3 regions of the Desulfovibrio sp. SGI.169 genome follow, and region 2 is predicted to be linked to each of the others. Evidence: riboswitches for the same ligand, from Rfam matches in the RefSeq annotation. Region 2 holds a riboswitch; each other region holds the start of a gene.
The links. A riboswitch is a leader RNA that binds a small molecule or an ion and turns the genes downstream of it on or off. The one in region 2 is predicted to bind cobalamin.
Positions count from the first base shown of each region.

Region 1 (4,814 bases), on a different contig from region 2:
ACCTCATCGCCGGTGTGCACCATCTGGGAAGGATGGCGCAGCTTCCGCGTCCAGGACATTTCGGAAATGTGCACCAGACCTTCCACGCCGGGTTCCAGCTCCACAAACGCGCCGTAATCCACCAGATTGGTGACCTTGCCGGTACACTTGGCCCCCTCGGGGAAGCGGGCGGAAATATCCTGCCAGGGATCGGGCACCAGTTGCTTGAGGCCCAGGGAGACCTTGTTGTTCTCACGGTCAAAGGAAAGCACCTTGAGGGTCAGTTCCTGCCCCATGGTGATCATTTCCTTGGGATGGCGGATGCGCTTCCAGCTCATGTCCGTGATGTGCAGCAGACCGTCCAGGCCGCCGAGATCCACGAACACGCCGTATTCGGTGATGTTTTTGGCCTTGCCCTGGACAATCTGGCCCTCTTCCAGGGTGCGCAGCAAATCCTGCCGCTTGGAATCGCGCTCCTCTTCCAGCAGCACGCGGCGGGACACGATGACGTTGCTGCGGCGGCGGTTGATCTTGAGCACGCGAAATTCAAATTCCTGATTGACAAGGGCGTCCATGTCCGGCACGGGCCGCAAATCCACATGGGAACCGGGCAAAAACGCCTCCACCCCGCCGATGTCCACCGTATAGCCGCCCTTGATGCGGCGCACGATGTGGCCCTTGATGACCCTGTTGTTTTCCTGCACGTCTTCAAGCTGGTCGAAGACCTGCATGCGCTTGGCCTTTTCAAAGGAGAGGGTGATGGTGCCGTCCATTTCGTTCTTGCGCACCACATAAACGTCCACCCGGTCGCCCACCTTGACGATCATGTTGCCGGCGGGGTCGCGAAATTCGGCCGCGGGGATCTGCCCCTCGGACTTGAAATTCACGTCCACCAGCACGTTGTCGTCATCCACGCGGACGATTTCGCCTTTGGTGATGGAGCCTTCCTCAAGGTCGCCAAAATCGGGATTGAGATAGTTTTCGAGGGCGCTTTCGAAATTGATTTCGTCGTGCCCGGTTTCCTTGTCTGCCATCTGCCATGCCTCCAAATAATTTCCCCTCACTGGGAGAGTGGGAAAAACTATCAGAGCGCCGGGAAAAGCACAAGCAAAATTGTCCGCCGCGACATTGCCGAAGATGCCGCCCGCCGTGACGCGGCCCGCCTGAAAACGGCCCCAGCCGGCTTGACTTTTGCGGCGCCCTGTTGTCCTCTGCCGTCTGTAGCGGGGAATTCCGTGCAAATCGGAAACAGTCGCGCTGCGGTAAGAGGGTACAGAGCTTCTTCGCCCCCGAAAGGCTTTCGGCGGGCGCGACAGCCAGCCGTGCACGCGGTGAAGGCGAAGCCGAGGCGCGGGGCCGTTGTCCCGAAATTTCGCGGAACGCCGGCCCCCATATCCCTCAAGTCCGAATACCCGCCGGCGGAACGCCACTCGCGTCGCCGCCATCTCCCGTCACCTTTCAACGCATGATTGAGGAGGCAGCCATGTTTTGTACCCTGCGCAAATTTCCACGCTTTTTGCCGCTTTTTCTGCTTCTGCTGGCTTTTGCGGCCGCGCCCGCCCAGGCGGCTGAGCAAAAGGCCCCCAAGGAAGGCGTGCTGCTGGCGGCTTTCGGCACCAGCGTGCCCGAAGCCCTGCCCGCGTTCAAGGCCGTGGACGCGAGCTTCAGGGCCGCATTTCCGAACAGCCCCGTGGTCTGGGCCTACACCTCGCAGATCATCCGCCGCAAGCTGGCCAGTCAGGGCCAGCCCGCGGGCGGCATCAGCGACGGGCTGGCCGCGCTTGCCAGAGAGGGCGTAAAAGTGGTGCGCGTGCAGTCCCTGCATGTGATGGCCGGCGAGGAATTCACGGCGCTGGAGCGGGCGGTGCTGCTCGACCTGCGAAAGCATCCCGGTCGCTTTGAGGCCGTTTATCTGGGGCGCCCCCTGCTGGAATCGCGTCAGGACGCCCAGGGCGTTTCCAGGGCCGTGCTGGCGGGCATGGACAAACGCCGGCGGGACGAGGCCGTGGCGCTCATGGCCCACGGTCAGGCCCACGGACGGGCGGATCTGGTTTTTGAGGGCACGCGGGCCCTGTTTAAGGAAAGCGACCCTCTGGTCTTCATGGCCACGGTGGAAGGCGCGCGCGGCTTTGACGACCTGCTGGCCGAACTTAAGGCCCGCAAGGTCAGAAAAGTCTGGCTGCAGCCCCTGATGGTGGTGGCCGGGGATCACGCCCGCAATGACCTGGCCGGGGCGGAGGAAGACTCCTGGGCGTCCAGGCTCAGGGCCGCCGGATTTCAGGTGGAGGTCAACCTCAGGGGCCTGGGCGAACTGCCCGGCGTATGCCATGTCTTTGTGGCCCACGCCAGGGAAAATCTGGACGATCTGACCAGGGAGCCCAAAAAGCGGTAAGGGCCGTCCGCAAGGGCCGTTCGCTTTTTTCCAAAGAAGCGGACGGCCTTTTTCACAGCGGCGCGCGACATGCCCGTAAAGTCCGGCCGCGCTCTCAGCGCCTGTCCACAATGCGCTTGGACTTGCTGAAGGTGCGCGGCAGGCTGGCGTAATCGGCCACCCGCACCTCCATACGCGCCAGGATGGCCTTGTGCAGCCGTCGCTCCACCTCCCCGGCCAGAGCCTCGTCGCCGCCGGCGTGCCGCGCCTGGGCGCGCTCCACAGTCAGAAGCAGATGATCCAGAGAGCGCTCGTCCCTGGTCAGCTCGATCTGATATTCGCCGCCCAGTTCGGGGAAGCGGCCGATGACCTCCATGATCTGGCCGGGGTAGATATTCACGCCCCGGTAGATGATCATGTCGTCCGAACGGCCGAGAATGCGGTCGTGCCGGGGCATGTTCAGGCCGCAGGAGCAGCGGCCCGGCAGCAGGCGGGTCAGGTCATGGGTGCGGTAGCGCAGCAGGGGCGCGGCCTCCTTGCGCAGACTGGTGACCACCATTTCACCCACTTCGCCTTCGGGCACGGGCTGGAGAGTGTCCGGGTTCAGCACTTCAATGATGAAAAGATCCGCCCAGTAGTGCAGGCCCTCGTGCGCGTCGCAGTCCATAGCCGTGCCAGGCCCGTACATTTCAGTCATACCCGCGATGTCGTAGCTGCCTTCCAGGCCCAGCTTGCTCTCAATGGCCTGGCGCATCTTTTCGCTGCGCGTCTCGGCCCCGCAGATCATTTTGCGCAGGCGTATATGGTCGCGCAGGCCGGCGCGCTCCACTTCCTCGGCCAGCAGCAGGGCCATGGAGGCCGTGGCGCCAAAGCAGGTGGCGCCCATGTCCCTGAGCAGCTGCAAGTGCATTTCCAGGTTGCCCGGCCCCACGGGGATGGTCAGCATGCCAAACAGCTCGCTGCCCAGCTGAAAGCCCGCGCCGGCGGTCCACAGGCCGTAGCCTGTGGCCACCTGCATGCGGTCTTCCACCGTGAGCCCGGCCAGCTCGTAGCAACGGGCCATCTGAAGGCTGAACGTCTCGATGTCGGCACGGCTGTAAGCCAGAATCTTGCGCTTGCCCGTGGTGCCGCTGGAAGCGTGAATGCGCGTCACCTCTTTTTCCGGCACGCAGAGCAGCGGCAGAGGATAGCCCTCGCGCAGGTCTTCCACATCCACAGTGGGCAGCAGACGCAAATCGTCCAGGCCGCGGATATCCTCGGCCCGCGCGCCGCACGCGTCCAAGCGCGCCCGATACTGCGGCGAGTTGCGGGCCTGTCGCAGGGTATAGCGCAGACCGTCCAGCTGAATCTGCCTGATCTGCTCGTCCGTGAGCCGGGGGATAAAGCGATGGTCGCGACCGGACATGGGCTCTCCTTGATTTTCTTGCGTTGTCCGCCTTATGTCCCCTGCGGCAAAGCCCTGTCAATACGCTCTGCCGGTGGCGGAACCGCCCTGGCGTAGACGGCGCAGCCGATCCAGCCGTAATTTTTCTTCCTGTCTATGGGAATTTCAGCCACGCGGACATAAAGGCCGCTCTTTTCGACCGCATCATGCAATGCTTCTGTAAAAACAGCCGAATGCTCGTCATGGGTTTCGCCAATCACCAGGACATCAGGAGGATTCTCGCGCAATGCTCTCTCAAAACGCGACGGATCATAGCCCGTCAGAATGAACGTACGGCTCAGGTCGCTCATGGCCGGGCTGGAAGGGAGCGCCCCTGTCACGGGATAGAGAAAATACATGAAGCCGCTGACGCTCAGGCTTCCATTGGGCGGCAAAACCCTGCCGACAGCGCGCCCGGCCAGCAGGGTGTTGGATTCTGGAATATAGCTCTCCGGCCAGACGGGGGAAGGAAAGGCGCGCAACACGTCCAGCGTCATGCGCGCCTGCGCCGCCCCGGGCAAGGCCACAAGCATAACGCCCCAGGCCAGACACAAGGCGACGGCGCCGCCCCGTCGCAGACGGGGAGAAACGCGCAGAACCCCGCCCCAGGTGAGGGCGCACAAGCCCGCGCAGCCCGGCAGAGCAACCGCGAAGTGGTAAACGAATCCGATTTTGCTCAACGGCTCCAGCAAGGGCAGCAGCGCCAGCGTCAGCCAGAACCACCCCCGCCCGCGCGCGCCCCTGGCCGTTTGACGCCAGAACAATATTGCCGCGCCGACTGTCAGAAGCAGCAAAGGCCAGAATGCCCGCAACGCCTCCTGCCCGTTGCTGACGAATTTGTGCCAGGTGCGCCCGGCTTCCGGCCCAAAAATGGCTCCGGCCTGTATATAGGACTGAATCAGCTCGGTCACGCCGCCACGCAGCAAAACCGTCAGCGCTAGCAGCAGAAGCCCGCCGCACAGTCCGCCCGCGACATAACGCCAAAAAGCGCGGGGGCCGCGCCCCAACCAGACGGCCGCGGAGCCCGCCACGGCGAAAACG
Region 1 covers NZ_JBNPLS010000001.1:54,590-59,403, forward strand. The annotation lists gene ACQRA4_RS00225 (30S ribosomal protein S1) at 1-1,013, opposite strand, end outside; cobalamin riboswitch at 1,181-1,413, shown strand; gene ACQRA4_RS00230 (sirohydrochlorin cobaltochelatase) at 1,463-2,371, shown strand; gene ACQRA4_RS00235 (phenylacetate--CoA ligase family protein) at 2,466-3,755, opposite strand; gene ACQRA4_RS00240 (hypothetical protein) at 3,788-4,814, opposite strand, start outside.
Region 1: it holds a riboswitch for cobalamin, as region 2 does, so the genes downstream of both, ACQRA4_RS00230 (sirohydrochlorin cobaltochelatase) here and ACQRA4_RS12645 (FecCD family ABC transporter permease) in region 2, are expected to answer to the same signal.

Region 2 (4,814 bases):
CTTTGCCCACCATGGAAAAGGGCGCATCCGTCGCGGCGCGCAAGACAGCCCTGCGTGAGCGCATGCGCAGGCTGCGTCTCGACCAACCGCCGGGCCTGGCGCGGGCGCGCAGCCTGGAGGCGCAGCGACGTCTGATGGATGCCCCCTGCTGGCGCAACGCGCGTTCCGTGGCGCTCTATGTGGCGCTGAAGGGCGAATTGTCCACAGACAGCCTGCTGGATGCGGCCTGGAAAAGCGGCCGCGCGGTCTGGCTGCCGCGTGTCCGGCCCCGGGAGCCGGGGCGTATGGAGTTTGTGGCCTGCGCGGGGCCGGGGCAACTGCGGCCCGGCCCCTTCGGCCTGCGTGAGCCGGAGGACGGCTTGCCCGGTCTGGGCCCGGAAGAGGCGGGCATGAGCTTCAGGCCGGATCTGCTGGTGCTGCCGGGGCTGGCCTTTGACCGGCGCGGCGGCCGCCTGGGCTTTGGCGGCGGCTATTATGACCGCTTTCTGGACAATATGCCGGCCTGCCCGCGCGTGGGCCTGTGTTTCGCCTTCCAGATCATCAGAAACCTGCCCCTCGAACAGTGGGACCAGCGCGTGCGCTATCTCTGCACGGAAGAGCAATTCCTGTGCCTGTAAAGTACATTCCCTTTCAGTTTCCCGGTCTGGAAAATGTCGCTTGCGCCTTTCAGGCGCGCGCCGCCATGCCTGACGGCGGATACCGCGACGCTTACGACGGCGGCAACATTTCCTTCAGCGCGGGGGACGATGCGGGCCGCGTGGCGGACAATCGCCGTGACATGCTGGCGGCCCTGCGGACGCGCGGCCTCACGGCCTGGGCGGAACTCAATCAGGTGCATGGCGACGCGCTGCTCTTTGAGCCGGAAAGCGTGCCTTGCCAGGCCCGCCCCGTTGCGGAGGGCGACGGCATGGCCACCTCCCGGCCCGGCCTGGGCCTGCTGATCAAGACAGCGGACTGTCAGCCCATTCTGCTGGCGCACAAAAGCGGTCGCTATGTGGCGGCCCTGCACGCGGGCTGGCGGGGCAACCGCTGCGATTTTCCGGGCACGGGCGTGGCCCGTTTCTGTGCGCGCTATAATCTCAAGGCCCGCGATCTGCTGGCCGTGCGCGGCCCCAGCCTTGGCCCGGCACGGGCGGAGTTTGTCAATTTTGAGCGGGAATGGGGGGATGCCTTTCGCCCCTGGTTTGACCCGCAGACGCGAACCATGAACCTCTGGGGCCTGACCCGCCATCAGTTGCGGCAGGCGGGCCTGCCGGAATGCCAGATTTTCGGCCTGGATCTCTGCACGGCCTCCAATCCCGACCAGTTTTTTTCTTACCGTCGGGAGAAAAGGTCCGGTCGTCAGGCCAGCCTGATCTGGATCGCGGCCGAGCCGCATTGACAGAGCACTTCGCCGCGCCTAATGTGCCTTGTGGAAACGGCAGCCGGGACGCCGCAGCGGCGCGCCGGCTTGAAAAGGGAATCCCGTGCGAAACGGGAGCGGACCCGCCGCCGTGAGATCCATTAACCACGCCCCATCTCGCGCCACTGGAAACGGGAAGGCCGGGGCAAGGGGATCAAGCCGGAAGACCTGCCGTTGTTCCAGATGTCCGCGCTTCGGATGCTCCAGGCGCGGCAACGTCTCCGGCAACGGGTTTTTGCCGGTCAGGCAGAGGAAATACGGGCCTCTTCCAGTATGGAAGAGGCTTTTTTTGTCCGCGCAAGCCCCGCAGCATATGCCCGCAAACGTCGTTTTCGCTTTTTCCGGGTCGCCCGAATCACGCTCTCCGCGTCTCGCGCTGGCGGGGCTGGCCGCGCTCTGGTTCGCTTCTCTGCCTCTGGCCTGCCTGCCGGGGCCGTATCCGCTGGACGCGGGCGAGGTCTTTCGGGCGCTGGCCGTCAGTCTGGGCCTGAGCGACGCGCCGGTGGAGACCGCCCGCCTGCTGGTGGTGGAAAAAATTCGTCTGGCGCGGGTCTGTCTGGCGGCTTTGTGCGGCGGGGCGCTGGCTGTGGCGGGCGCGGCCCTTCAGGGCGTGCTGCGCAACCCCCTGGCCGATCCCTTCACGCTGGGCATTTCCGCGGGCGCGGCCTGCGGGGCGAGTATGGCCATCGCTCTGGGCGGCGGCCTGGCCGCCGCGTTCGGGCTCTCCCAGGCCGGACTGGTGGCCCCGGCCGCCCTGTGCGGCGCCCTGCTGGCCCTGTGCGGCGCGCTGTGGCTGGGACGGGGGCGGGGAGATTTCGGCCGCGAAAGCGTGATTCTGGCGGGCATTGCCGTGGCCGCTTTTCTGGGGGCCCTGGTGGCGCTGGTCAAGGCGCTCAACGAAGAGTCCGTGACCAGCATCGTATTCTGGATTCTGGGCTCTTTGCAGGGACGGGGCTGGGACAGCCTGCCCCTGCTGCTGGGCGCGTCCGCGCCGGGTTTGCTGGCTGTGGGCCTGGGCTGGCGCGCTCTTGACGTGCTTTCGCTGGGTGACGAACAGGCCGCGCAACTGGGGCTCAATGTGGGCCGGGCGCGCTTCTGGCTTTTGGCCGGGGCCAGTTGCATGACGGCGGGTTGCGTGGCCGTGGCCGGGGTGATCGGCTTTGTGGGGCTGGTTGTGCCGCATGTGCTGCGGCTCTTGCTGGGGCCGGGGCACGGCCCCCTGCTGACAGGCGCTTTTTTCGGCGGCGGCGTGCTGCTTGTCTGGGCAGACGTGCTGGCCCGCAGCGTGCTGGACGGCGGTCAGGAGCTGCCGGTGGGCGTGGTTACGGCCCTGCTGGGCGGGCCCTTTTTTGCCCTGCTGGTGCGGAGGCGCTGATGTCCGGCAAACGGCGTTTGTCAGGGAAAGCGTTGCTGAATGTGCGCGATCTGGCGGCGGGCTATGGCGGGCGGCCCGTGCTGCGCGGCATAAGCCTGAAGGCGCGCGGCGGCGAAAGCGTGGCCCTGCTTGGCCCCAACGGCAGCGGCAAGACGACGCTGCTGCGTTGCGTTTCCGGCGTGTTGCGACCCCTGAGCGGCGGCGTATGGCTGGCCGGCAGGGCTGTGGAGCGTCTGCGCCCGCGCGAGCGCGCCCGGCTGGCCGCCGTGGTGCCGCAGCGCGCGGAATGCCCGCCCGGCCTGAGCGCGCGGCGAATGGTGCTGCTGGGGCGCTATCCGTATCTTTCCTGGCTGGGCGGCTACGGGCGGCGGGATTATGAGGCCGCGGAACGCGCTTTGGCCGCCACCGGGGCCGCCGGTCTGGCGGGGCGGCGCGTGGACGAACTGTCCGGCGGGGAATTGCAGCGGGTGCTGCTGGCGCGGGCTCTGGCCCAGGAGAGTCCCCTGCTGCTGCTGGACGAACTGGCCGCCGGGCTGGATCTGGCCCGCATGGTGGAGCTGTTTGACCTGCTGGAGCGCCGCCGGGCCGCCGGGGCCTGCCTGTTCATGGTCATGCACGATTGCAATCTGGCCTCTCTGTACGCCACCCGGCTGATCGGCCTGAAAAACGGACGCGTGCTTTTTGACGGCCCCGCGTCCGCGATTTTTACCGAGGAGAATCTCAGTGCCCTGTACGACACGCCCATCCGCGTTTTTCCGCATCCCCGCTGGGGCTTGCCCCAGGCATTGCCGGATCGCGCGTCCGGCCCGTGGAGCGGCCTTGCTTCTGCCCCTGCTTCTGGGTCTGGCCCTGCTGGCGGGGGGGCGGGTTGAGGCCGCCCCGCCCATTGAGGTGACGGACGATACGGGCGTCACCGTGCGGCTGGACAAACCCGCCACGCGGGTTATCGCCCTGTACGGCGCTTTCAGCGAACTGCTGCTGGCCCTGGACGCGCGCGAGCTGCTGGCGGCGCGCACCGTGGCCGACGCGCGCCTGCCGGAACTGGCCGGGCTGCCCGCCGTCGGAACGCACATGCGGCCCAATGTGGAACTGATCGTGGCCCGCAGGCCGGATATCGTGCTTCAGCTCGCGGGACGGCGCGAGGCCCTGTTGCAGACCGAGGCCCTGCGCGGGCTGGGCGTCAATGTGCTGACCTTTGAGATGGATTCCTTCGAGAAGATGTTTGCCGTGCTGGAGAAGCTGGGAAGGCTCACGGGCCGGGAGCGGCAGGCCGCCGGGCTGCTGCGGAACTGGAGCGCGCGCCTGGCGGCGTTGCGGGCGCGCAACGCGGGCAGAAAGCCGCCGCGCGTTTTTTATGAAGCGCGTTATCCCAACCTGCTGGCCGCCGGACGGGGCAGCATTGTGAATGAAATTATCGTTGCGGCGGGCGGTGAAAACGTGGTCGATGACGACAAGAAGCTGGCGCGCTTCAATGAAGAGGCTTTGATTCGCGCAAACCCGGACGCCTACCTGATTCAGAAAGGCCCCATGAATCCCGACCCGCAACCCCTGACCGGGCGCGCCCATTACCGGGCTTTGCGCGCCGTGCGCGCGGGCCGTGTGCTGGTGGTGGACGAGAGCCGCTTCGCCCGCCCCGGCCCCGCCTCGGTGGAAGCGGCGGAAGAACTGGAAAAATGGTTACACCCCTCGGATGAGCGAGAAAAGCAATGAACGGAACTCTGTATGGCGTGGGCGTGGGCCCCGGCGCGTCCGACCTGCTGACCCTGCGCGCCGTCAACGTGCTGCGCGCGGTGGATGTGATTCTGGCGGCGGCTTCGCCGCGCAATGACTATTCCGCCGCTCTGGATACGGCCCGCCCCCATCTGCGGCCTGACGCGCGTTTGCTGCGGCTGGAATTTCCCATGACCCGTGATGCCGGCGTCTTGCGGGCGGCATGGCTCAAGGCCGCCCAGGCCGCCCGCGAGGTGCTGGAGGGCGGTGAAAACGCGGCTTTTTTGACCATTGGCGATCCGCTCATTTACAGCACGTTCGGCTATC
Region 2 covers NZ_JBNPLS010000039.1:9,158-13,971, forward strand. The annotation lists gene ACQRA4_RS12635 (5-formyltetrahydrofolate cyclo-ligase) at 1-617, shown strand, start outside; gene ACQRA4_RS12640 (polyphenol oxidase family protein) at 608-1,381, shown strand; cobalamin riboswitch at 1,402-1,592, shown strand; gene ACQRA4_RS12645 (FecCD family ABC transporter permease) at 1,716-2,777, shown strand; gene ACQRA4_RS12650 (ABC transporter ATP-binding protein) at 2,777-3,649, shown strand; gene ACQRA4_RS12655 (ABC transporter substrate-binding protein) at 3,597-4,487, shown strand; gene cobI (precorrin-2 C(20)-methyltransferase) at 4,484-4,814, shown strand, end outside.

Region 3 (4,814 bases), on a different contig from region 2:
TCAACACAGATGAATATCAGAAACGCTTACAGCGTTCGCGGCCTTGCCTCGCAAGACCGTCCGCAAAGCGCAAACGGGAAAACCCGCTTTTTCCCGTTCAATGCGCGGGTTGGCGTGCCTTGTTCCACTCTCTGACAGCAGAAGTGTTTTCCGTGTATGAAGAAGCCGCCGCGCCCCGTCCGCTCATTCCCATTTAGGGGTCTGGGGAAATTTTCTGCGCAGTTCCCGCAGCTTTTCCAGACTCACCCCCTCGCCCTCGCGGCGGCCGCAACGCGGGCAGACATCGCCGATGACGCCCGTATAGCCGCAGATGGGGTCACGATCCAGGGGGTGATTGATGGAGCCGTAGCCCACGCCCTGGTCATGCATGTAACGGATGATCCGCTCAAAGGCCTGAAGATTTCTGCAGGTGTCGCCGTCCAGCTCCACATAAGTGATGTGCCCGGCATTGGTCATGGCATGGTAGGGCGCTTCCAGCTGAATTTTTTTAAAAGCCTTGATGGGATAGTAGACCGGCACATGGAAAGAATTGGTGTAGTAGTCGCGGTCCGTGACGCCGGCAATGCTGCCGTAGCGCTCACGGTCCAGCGCCACGAAGCGTCCGCTCAGGCTTTCCGCCGGGGTGGCGATAAGCGAGAAATTCAGGCCGGTCTTTTTCGCCTCTTCATCGGCGCGGCGGCGCATGTGCCCGACAATTTCCAGGCCCAGCTTCTGCGCCTCCCCGCTCTCGCCGTGGTGCGCGCCCAGCAGGGCCTTGAGCGTCTCGGCCAGGCCGATAAAGCCCACGGTCAGGGTGCCGTGCTTGAGCACCTCGCCGATGCTGTCATCCCAGTCCAGCTTGCCGGAATCCAGCCAGATGCCGTTGCCCATGAGGAAGGGATAATTGCGCACCTTTTTGGCGCTCTGAATTTTGAGCCGGTGCAGCAACTGGCGGAACACCAGATCAATCTTGTCATCCAGCAGGGCGTAAAATTTTTCCACATCGCCCCGCGCCTCCAGACCCAGGCGCGGCAGGTTCACGGAGGTGAAGCTCAGATTTCCGCGTCCGCAGGTCACCTGGCGTTCCGGGTCATGCACGTTGCCCAGCACGCGCGTGCGGCAGCCCATATAGGCCACTTCACTGTTGTAGTCGCCGCTCTTGTAATACTGGAGGTTGAACGGCGCATCAATGAAGCTGAAATTGGGGAAAAGACGCTTGGCCGAAGTTTCCATGGCCAGTTTGAACAAATCGTAATTGGGATCGCCGGGGTTGTAGTTGACCCCTTCCTTGACCTTGAAAATCTGCACCGGAAAAATGGAGGTTTCGCCGTTGCCCAGGCCAGCCTGGGTGGCATGGAGCAGGTTTTTCACCACCATGCGGCCCTCGACGGAAACATCCGTGCCATAATTGATGGAGCTGAACGGCACCTGTGCTCCTGCCCTGGAATTCATGGTGTTCAGATTGTGAATCAGGGCTTCCATAGCCTGATACACGCGGCGGTCTGTATTGCCCAGAGCTTCCTCCGCGGCATAGGCATGGGCGCGTCCGGCCAGCTCCCGCCACTCCGCGGGCGCGCGCTCGTCCAGTGCGCGGGCCAGAGCCTCCGCCCCGGCCCGGTCTATGGCGACGGTCGGGCGCAGGCCGGCGGCCTTCAGCAGTTCCTCCGTCAGCGTTGCGGCCGAGGCGGCGTCCAGGCCGCCCGCGATGCGCAGGCAGGCGCAGAAAGCCTTGCGGTATTCCTTGGCGTAGGTTTTGGCCACGCCGGGCGCCATGGCAAAATCAAAATGCGGCACGCTCTGGCCGCCGTGCATTTCATTCTGGTTGGCCTGAATGGCGATGCAGGCCAGGGCTGAATAGCTTTCAATGGAATTGGGCTCGCGCAGATAGCCATGCCCGGTGGAAAAACCGTTTTTGAACAGCGGGATCAGGTCGATCTGGCAGCAGGTTTCCGTGAGCATGTAGAAATCTTTGTCATGAATGTGAATATCGCCGTTGGCATGCGCGGCCGAGGCGTCCTTGGGCAGAATGTAGTTGTCGATAAAAAACTTGGACCCCTCGGAACCGTATTTGAGCATGGTGCCCATTGCCGTGTCGCCGTCGATATTGGCGTTTTCCCGCTTGATGTCCTCCCGGATGGCCGGGGAGTACGTCAGCTTTTTGTAAATGTCCATGAGATAGGATTCCGCGTTGCGTATCTTGGCGTGCTCGGCGCGGTAGAGAATATACGCCTTGGCGGTTTTGGCGTAATCGTACTGAATCAGGCTTTCCTCCACCACATCCTGAATTTCTTCCACATGGCGGAGGTTGCGTTCTTCCAGCTTTTTGCAGACTTTTTCCGTGACGAAGAGCAGATCGGTGGGGGACATGTCCTCGCCGCCCACGGCCTGATTGGCCTTGGTGATGGCGTTGAGAATCTTGACGGAATCAAAGGGCGCGGACGCGCCGTCCCGTTTAATGATGGTGGCGGGCATGAAATACTCCGGGCATGGGGGCTGGTACGGTAAAAATACCTCCCCCAAAGAGGAGGGCGGAGGAGGAGTCTGATCCTCATTGTCGGATCTGTCGGCAAAAGCCCCGTTGCCGATGATCCATCCTCGGAAACGATGTGCGAAAGCAGGTCTTCCGGCTTGCCGGCTCGCTTTTCGGCCTTCCCGGCACAAGTCCAGTGGCGCGCGGGGAAAAGCGGCATCAGTTCGGCGTACGGCGGCGGGTCCGCTCCCGATTTGAACGGGATTCCCTATGAAGCCCCGAAGGGCGCTTCCGCGAGTCTAGAAATAGTCAAAACACTCCCCTTCTGTCAATGAGGGGCGCAAAAAAAGCCTTCCTTGCTTTGTAGCAACATATTGAAATATAATGTATTTTTTATCACGCGAGCACAACCCGGCAAATTCCCTCATTAAAAAATACGCCATGCTTTTTGCTTGTCGGTAGAAGGGGAGATTTTTCCGCAGGGCATTTCATGCGCGAAATGCCCTGATGCGGGCTGAATCCGAAGCATGCTCAGCTTGAAAGGGGTCTGCCGACCAAGCGTGAGCTGCCGGCAGACCCCTTTCAAGCTGAAACTATCTGGAAGTCATTTCGCAATTCGGCCAAGAGCCGGATTATGGAGCGCATTCGTCCCAAAATGCGGTTTTTGGCTCAGTTACGGCGTTTTTCACGCCGCGCCGGGCTCCCGCCCGGCGGAAGTCATTTCATGCGAACCGTGGACTGACTTCTAATTCAGGGCGTCTTTGAGCATTTTGCCGGGACGGAACTTGACCATCTTGCAGGCGGGGATGGTCAGGGTGGCGCCGGTGCGCGGGTTGCGGCCCTGGCGGGCGTTGCGGCTTTCCACGGCGAAAGTGCCGAAGCCGGTGAGGGTCAGTTTGGCTTCCTTGCACAGCGCATCTTCCACGGACGCCAGAAAAGCGTTGAGCGCGCGTTCGGCGGCGGCCTTGGTCAGATTGGCCTTGGCGGCAATTTTTTCAACCAGATCAGCTTTAGTCATCATATCCTCCTGAAGATTTGCCAAAAGATATCACACGCCAGATTTCCCGGTATCCGCCCGCAAAGGCGCGCGGCAGGCCCGTGGCGCGAACTCTCGATACAATAGCGTTATGGCGGCGGGCTTAACTCAACCTTTTTGGGTTCGGCTTGTCAAGATTTGGCGGCAAAAAAGCGGCAAGACGCCGAAAATCCTCCTTGCTCAGAGCTTCCGGCCGCAGATGGGAAGCCAGCCCCGTCTGTTCCAGAGCCGCTTCCAGCTTCGGCAGGCCCGTGGCGCGAACTCTCGATACAATAGCGTTATGGCGGCGGGCTTAACTCAACCTTTTTTGGTTCGGCTTGTCAAGATTTGGCGGCAAAAAAGCGGCAAGACGCCGAAAATCCTCCTTGCTCAGAGCTTCCGGCCGCAGATGGGAAGCCAGCCCCGTCTGTTCCAGAGCCGCTTCCAGCTTCGGCAGACCCGCGCGGCGAAAGATGCCGCCCAACTGTTTGCGGCGCTGTTGAAAGCAAATTCGCAGCAGGCGGGACAGGGCGTCGGGCCGGTCGGGCAGAGAGTGGGCCGGCAGCGGCTCAAAGGACAGCACGGCGGAATCCACTTTGGGCGGCGGACTGAACGCGCCGGGCCCCACCACAAATTCCAGGCGCGGCCGGGTGTAGCTTTGCACCCAGACCGAGAGCGCGCCGTAATGACCGCTGCCGGGCGCGGCGGCCAGCCGTTGCCCCACTTCCTTCTGAACCATGAACACGGCCCGGCTCAGGCCCCTGGATCGGGAGACAATGTCCCAGATCAGGGGCGAGGCCACATTGTAGGGCAGGTTGCCGATGATTTTCCAGGGGCGCTCCGGTTCGATGCGTCTCCAGTCAAAGCGCAGGGCGTCGGTCAGCACGGCCTGGGTGCGCGGCCCGGCCATGCGTTGCCGCTCGGCCGCCCAATGGCGGTCTTTTTCCAGCAGCAGCAGGCAGGCGTGCGGCCCGCCCTCCAGTGCCCTGGTCAGCGCGCCGGGGCCGGGGCCGATTTCCAGCACGCGATCCTCAGGCCGGGGCAGCAGCAGGGCGGCGATGCGCGCGCAAATCTCTTCCCGGCGCAGAAAGTGCTGCCCCAGGCTTTTCTTGGCGCGCGGCGCGGGCAGGCTGTTTTTCAGAGATGCGGGCATGGGCCTCAGGGCAGGTCAAAGCGGTCAAAGGCCAGCATCAGCCCGGCCCGGCCCTGCGTGGCCGAGCGCAAGGACGTGGAAAAGCCGAACAGGCGGCGCAGAGGCGCCGTGCCGCGCAGCAGCTTGCGTCCGGCATGGTCCTCCAGGTCTTCCACCTTGCCGCCGGCGGTGTTGAACAGGCTGATGGCCGGCCCCAG
Region 3 covers NZ_JBNPLS010000005.1:31,905-36,718, reverse strand. The annotation lists gene ACQRA4_RS03970 (anaerobic ribonucleoside triphosphate reductase) at 184-2,451, opposite strand; cobalamin riboswitch at 2,576-2,757, opposite strand; gene ACQRA4_RS03965 (HU family DNA-binding protein) at 3,195-3,467, opposite strand; gene rsmA (16S rRNA (adenine(1518)-N(6)/adenine(1519)-N(6))-dimethyltransferase RsmA) at 3,778-4,617, opposite strand; gene fusA (elongation factor G) at 4,623-4,814, opposite strand, start outside.
Region 3: it holds a riboswitch for cobalamin, as region 2 does, so the genes downstream of both, ACQRA4_RS03970 (anaerobic ribonucleoside triphosphate reductase) here and ACQRA4_RS12645 (FecCD family ABC transporter permease) in region 2, are expected to answer to the same signal.